Linked DNA regions of Sphingosinicella sp. BN140058. The protein of the gene in region 2 interacts with the protein of the main gene of each other region in a pairwise test. Links are inferred from orthologs where the notes say so. Each region holds a gene or a part of one and is shown on either strand. Other genes may lie near its edges.

What was found.
Region 1: the proteins of ETR14_RS20560 (region 2) and def interact in binary tests that used the Escherichia coli proteins (3 or more experiments, as listed by UniProt). The link is inferred for Sphingosinicella sp. BN140058 from one-to-one orthologs.

What each region holds. Positions count from the first base shown.
Region 1 is NZ_CP035501.1:5,179,880-5,182,957, reverse strand. Bases 316-3,078 are described here. They hold def (peptide deformylase), read right to left. Parts: upstream 2,086-3,078; coding sequence 1,546-2,085; downstream 316-1,545. Other genes in these bases: fmt (methionyl-tRNA formyltransferase), read left to right, coding at 2,815-3,078; recR (recombination mediator RecR), read right to left, coding at 2,135-2,731; rmuC (DNA recombination protein RmuC), read right to left, coding at 316-1,269. In the rest of the region: more of rmuC, read right to left, coding at 1-315. UniProt on the Escherichia coli protein: Removes the formyl group from the N-terminal Met of newly synthesized proteins. Requires at least a dipeptide for an efficient rate of reaction. N-terminal L-methionine is a prerequisite for activity but the enzyme has broad specificity at other positions.
Region 2 is NZ_CP035501.1:4,552,640-4,555,711, forward strand. Bases 185-2,941 are described here. They hold ETR14_RS20560 (aspartate-semialdehyde dehydrogenase), read left to right. Parts: upstream 185-927; coding sequence 928-1,956; downstream 1,957-2,941. Other genes in these bases: ETR14_RS20555 (M20/M25/M40 family metallo-hydrolase), read right to left, coding at 185-715; ETR14_RS20565 (YitT family protein), read right to left, coding at 2,144-2,767; ETR14_RS20570 (GFA family protein), read left to right, coding at 2,919-2,941. Also shown: more of ETR14_RS20555, read right to left, coding at 1-184; more of ETR14_RS20570, read left to right, coding at 2,942-3,072.

The DNA.
Region 1 (3,078 bases), 630 kb from region 2 along the record:
CGCCGCGGTGAGGAAATGCTCGCCCGGAATGTACATGACGACATAATCGGCGGATTCGCCGAACTGATCCCAGTAATTCTTGCCGCCGAGCTGCTGGGCATGGTTGCGGATCGACTGGGCGTGCGCTTTGAGGTGGGCGGACCGGATCACCTCGTCGACCGCCTCGCTGGCGTCCAGAAATGCGTTGAGCGAGCATTTGGCGTCGATGATCAGCTTGCGCCCGCCCGGTAGACGCACGATCACGTCGGGCCTCAGCCGACCTTCGTCGGTGTCCACTGAGACTTCGGTGCGGAAATCGGCGAACGCCGAGAGCCCGGCCTGCTCGAGCACGTTCTTGAGGCTCTGCTCGCCCCAGCGCCCGCGCGCCTTCGGGCTCGATCGAAGCGCGTTGACGAGCCGGGCGGTTTCCTCGCGCACCTGGGTCTGGCCGGAGCGGACCAGCTCAACGGCCTCGCGCAGCTCGCGATAGGAGCCGACCCGTTCCTTCTCGACGTTGGAGAGCCCTTCCTCGTAGCGCTTGAGGGTCGCCTCGACCGGCTGGAGAAGCGCCTTCAATTTCTCCTCATTCTGCTTGCCGGCATGGCCGAAACGCTCCTCAGCCCGCTTCAGGAAAAGATCGTGCGCGCCTTCGAGCGCCCGCCCCGCAACCTCACCGAAGCTCTTCTGCAGCTTGGCTTCGATCTCCTTCAGATTGGCGAGCTGCTCCTCGTAGCTGCGCCGGCGCTCCTCCTCACCGCGTTCGAAGGCCGCCTTGGCTTCGGCGAGCTGCTGGCGCTCGGCACGAAGGGTGCGAAGCTCCTCCTCCATCGGGGCGATGCGGGCGGCGGCGGGGCGAAGCGTCGCCGCCTCCTGGGCGGCTGCGTCGCGCTCGGCGGCCAATGTCCTGACCTGATCCTGCAGCGGCTCGACACGCGCCGCGACGGGGCGCAGCGCCGCGGCATCCTGAGCTGCCGAATCCCGCTCCGCGGCCAGCATGCGCACCTGTTCCTGGAGCGGCTCGATGCGTGCCGCCACCGGCCGCAGCGCCGCGACGTCCTGCGCCAGGGTGTCACGCTCGGCGGTAATCGCGCGCAGATGGTCCTGCAACGCCGCTGCCTGCCGTGCGCGCTCCTCCGCCACCGCGAGATCGGCAGCGGCGCGGCGGAAGCCCTCCTGCTGCTCGTCGCGTTCCTTCCGCAAAGCCGCCGCCGAACGGCCGCCCAGCACGAAACCGAACGCAACTCCGGCAATGGCGGCCATGGCGATGACGATGAGTATGAGGCTGTCCATGCCCTGATCCCTGGTGGAACGAAGGGCGAACTTACGCGAGCCGTGTCCCAGGCTCAAGCGGCTGGCGGCGAAGTCCCTGATTTAGCTGTGGAGAAAAGCGGAGGAGCGCCCTGCCCCCCGCGGCGGGCCAAGTCGTCACGAAGTTTCTCGTCATCCCAGCGCACGCTGGGATCTCAGAGACGAGAGGCGCGGTGCTCGCCACAGGCGCTAAGCTCAACTGCGATGAGATCCCAGCTTAGGCTGGGATGACGAGTGTAGTGCAACGATCCAGGTGGTTTACGCAGCCAGCTTGGCGCGCTCCTTGCGGTACTTGGACAGCTTCTTGAGGATCATCTCGCGCTTCAGCCGGGAGAGATGGTCGATGAAGAGGATGCCCTCGAGATGGTCCATCTCGTGCTGCAGGCAAACGGCGATCAGCCCGGTCAGCTCTTCCTCGTGGGCGACGCCGTCGCGGTCGAGCCAGCGCGCACGGACCCGGTCAGGGCGATCGACCTCGGCATACATTTCCGGGATCGAGAGGCAGCCCTCATTATAGGGGACGAACTGATCGGATTCTTCGAGGATCTCGGGATTGATGAAGACCAGCGGCTTGCGGATCGGCTTGCCGTCCTCATCCTCTTCTTCCTGAAGATCGATCACCAGCAAGCGCTTGGGAACGCCGACCTGGATGGCGGCGAGGCCGATGCCGGGCGCGGCATACATCGTCTCGAACATGTCGTCGATCAGCTGACGGATCTCGTCCGTAACCTGTTCGACGGGCGTGGATTTCTGCCGGAGAATGGGGTCCGGTGTCTCAATGATCGGGAGGATGGCCATAGCCGAAAAATAGGTGGGCGGAGGCCGAAAATCAAGCTTATACGGGGCGTTATGAGACCGGACGCCGGGCTCGGAGCGCCTGGGCGAGCGTACCCTCGTCGAGATAGTCGAGCTCGCCGCCGACCGGCAGGCCATGGGCAAGCTGGGTGATCCGCACGGGATAGGTCTCCAGCCGCTCGGCGAGGTAGTGGGCGGTGGTCTGTCCTTCGAGCGTGGCGTTCATCGCCAATACGACCTCGTCGATGCCGCCGGCGGCAATCCGGGCGACCAGTCGGTCGATGCCGAGATCTTCGGGGCGGATCCCCTCCAGCGCCGACAATCGCCCGCCGAGCACGTGAAAGCGTCCCGGAAACAGCCTCGACCGGTCGAGCGCCCAGAGATCCGACACCTCTTCGACCACGCACAGCAGGCGATCGTCGCGCCGCGTGTCGGAGCAGACCGAACAGGGATCCACCGTGTCGACGTTGCCGCAATTGGAACAGACCGAAAGCCGCTCGTTGACCTGCTCGAGCGCGCGCAGCAGCGGCGCCAGCGCCACCTCTCGTTTCTTGAGGAGGTGCAGGACGGCGCGACGCGCCGAGCGCGGCCCGAGCCCGGGGAGGCGCGAAAGCGCCTGGGTCAGCGCATCGATTTCGGGAGAGGCCATGGCGACTAGGTAGCGGCGGCAGCGCACGGTTTCAAATCGCCGTGAAGGATGACGAGCGGCCCATCCCCGGTTAGAGCGCCGCCATGCGCATCGCCTTCATGGGAACTCCCGATTTCGCCGTGCCGACCCTCGCCGCCTTGCTCGGTGCCGGGCACGACGTCGTCGCCGTCTATTCGCAGCCGCCCCGCCCCGCCGGACGCGGCAAGGCGCTGCGCCCCTCGCCGGTGCAGCAGAGCGCCGAAGCGACCGGGATACCGGTGCGGACCCCGCTCACCCTGCGAGACGCCGAGGCGCAAGACGCCTTTCGTGCGCTCGACCTCGATGTCGCGGTCGTCGCCGCCTACGGG
Region 2 (3,072 bases):
GGGCATAAGCGTCGGCGGTCATAGAACTCGCAACCGGACGCACGGTGCTGCGGGCGAAGGCGGTGATGGCCGGAGCATTCGGGCGGCTGGTCTCGAACATGATCGCCGGCCCGGTCACGCCGCGCGCTTCCATGTTCACTACGGCGCCGACCCGAGCCGCGAGCGGGTCGCGGTCCACGAAGAAGCGGGCGCCGAGCAGGCCTGCTTCTTCGCCATCCGTGAACAGCAAGGTGACCGGGCGCTGCAGATTCCTCGCCCGCACCAGAGCGGCGATCTCCAGCGCCGCGGCGACGCCGATCCCGTCGTCGCCCGCGCCGGGCCCAGCCGGGGTGGAATCATAATGCGAGGCGATCAGGAGATGGCTGCCGCTCTGGTTCGGATTGATCGTCGCGCGAACGTTGCGCACCCGGGCACAGGTGACGACGCGGAACGCTCCCAGTCCGCCGCAGGCGATGCCGTCGGTGACGACCGGCGTCAGGCCAAGCGTGCGCAGTTCGGTGAGCAGCCGTTCCCGCACCGCGTCGTTGGCCGCGCTGTCGACCGGATGCGGACGCTCGTCGCCGAGGATGCGGGTGAGCCGGCCCATCGCTCGAGCGGTGTCGAACTGTCCGGCGGCGGGCGCTCTGACGGGCGGCGGCGCGAGGAGGGCTCCCTTGAACGCAAGCGCGAGCAGCGCCAGTCCCAGGATCAGTGCCGCGATCAGTCCACGCTTCATCCTCGATCCCCTTGCCGCGCACCGATGATAGCTCTCCCTCTCCAGTCGTCAAAATCGTGCACTCCGGATCCCGAAAAGCCACATCTTCGCGGAAGATTGGGAGATGAGGACGGTTATGGGATCCCAAACCTGCTTCCGCCCTCTCAGATGGCGATTGTAAAATGCGCGAAAATGCCTAACTGGGGCGCTGCAGTTTCAGGAGATGGTTCGAGATGGGTTATCGGGTGGTGGTCGTCGGCGCGACCGGCAATGTCGGGCGCGAGATGCTCAATATCCTCCACGAGCGGCAGTTTCCGCTGGACGACATCGCCGCCGTGGCCTCGCCGCGCTCGACCGGAAACGTCATCGATTTCGGCGACAGCGGCCGCGAGCTCAAGGTCAAGAATATCGAGCATTTCGATTGGGCCGGATGGGACATCGCCCTGTTCGCGGCGGGCTCGGCGGTGTCGAAGGAATATGCGCCCAAGGCGGCTGCGGCCGGCTGCACGGTGATCGACAACAGCTCGCTCTACCGCATGGATCCGGACGTCCCGCTGATCGTACCCGAGGTCAACGCCCACGCCATCGACGGCTATACTAAGCGCAACATCATCGCCAATCCCAACTGCTCGACCGCGCAGTTGGTGGTGGCGCTGAAGCCGCTTCATGACCGCGCGAAGATCAAGCGCGTCGTCGTCGCGACCTATCAGTCGGTCTCCGGCGCCGGCAAGAGCGGCATGGACGAACTGTTCGAGCAGAGCCGGAACATCTTCGTCGGCGACGCGAACGAGCCGACCTTCTTCACCAAGCAGATCGCGTTCAACGTCATCCCGCACATCGACGTCTTCCTGGACGACGGCTCAACCAAGGAAGAGTGGAAGATGGTGGTCGAGACCAAGAAGATCCTCGATCCCAAGATCAAGCTGACCGCGACCTGCGTGCGCGTGCCGGTTTTCGTCGGCCATTCGGAGGCGGTCAACATCGAGTTCGAGGACGAGATCTCGGCCGAGGAAGCCCAGAACATCCTGCGTGAAGCGCCTGGTGTGATGCTCGTCGACAAGCGCGAGGACGGCGGATACGTCACCCCGGTCGAAGCGGTCGGCGAATATGCCACCTATATCAGCCGCGTCCGTGAGGATCCGACCGTCGATAACGGCCTCAGCCTGTGGTGCGTCTCCGACAATCTCCGCAAGGGTGCCGCGCTCAACGCCGTCCAGATCGCCGAACTGCTCGGCCGCCGCCACCTGCAGAAGGCGGCGTAAGGAGTTCGCCTCGAAGTGGTACTTCGAGGCGGTTATCTTATCTCGTCATCCCAGCGAAAGCTGGGATCTCCTCGACATTGCGCACCCGCGTTTATGACAGGCGCCGGCGACCTCTCGTTCTGAGATCCCAGCTGAAGTTCACCCTGAGCGTGCCGAAGGGCTGGGATGACGTGTGGAGCTCGGTATCTCAATAGCCCGTATAGCGCCCGGGCTTGTGGTAGGCGATCAGCACCCCGCTGATCGCCGCCGCGCTCAGCACCGAGAGCAGGAACTGCCGCGGCGCCAGCACCGGCAGCGACGCGGCGAGGATGAAGGCGTCGCCGATGAGCGAGGTCCGCCCGGCATTCCAGCCGCGCTTGCGCTGCAGGGTCAGGGCGACGATGCCGAGTCCGCCGACGCCGGCATGATGGCGGGCGAGCGCGAGGATGCCCATGCCAATGATCGTGCCGCCGAACAAAGCCGCAAACGGGCCGTTCACCTCGGTGAGCCGGAAAGCGGACGGGGCGAGCAAGGCGAGGCCGGTGATCGCGAAATTGGCGAGTGCTGTGCGCACCATGAACGCCGTTCCCATGCTGCGCTGCGCCAGCCACAGGAAGGGCAGGTTGAGCAGAGTGAACAGCATGCCCGGCGACAGCGGCACCAGGTAGGAGAGCAGGAGTGCCACCCCGGCCATGCCGCCGGTGACCAGACCGGCGCTCTTCAGCCAGACGAGGCCGAGCACGACGAACGAGCAGCCGATCGCGAAGGCGTAGACGTCCTCGACGAGGCTGTGCGGCTTGCCGGCGGTGACATGAGGTGCGGCGGGGGACATCGAAGCTCCGGTGGTGACCGGCACCCTCTCGCCCCGTCTGGCGCGGGGTCGCGGCGCGGTAGCGGCGGCCGACCGGGTCGGCAAGCGTCGAACACGTCTTCCCTTCCGCCGCGCAGTTGGCGACAAGCACCGCAGCCACGGGAGAGTGCCGATGCCGGAGACGATGACGGGCGGCTGTGCGTGCGAACGGATCCGCTTCGTTGCGCAGGTCGGCGATGACGATGCCTATCTCTGCCATTGTCGGATGTGCCAGCGCGCCACCGGCAGCGTCTCGATCGCCTACAAGGCGATCGGCAAGGCGGACG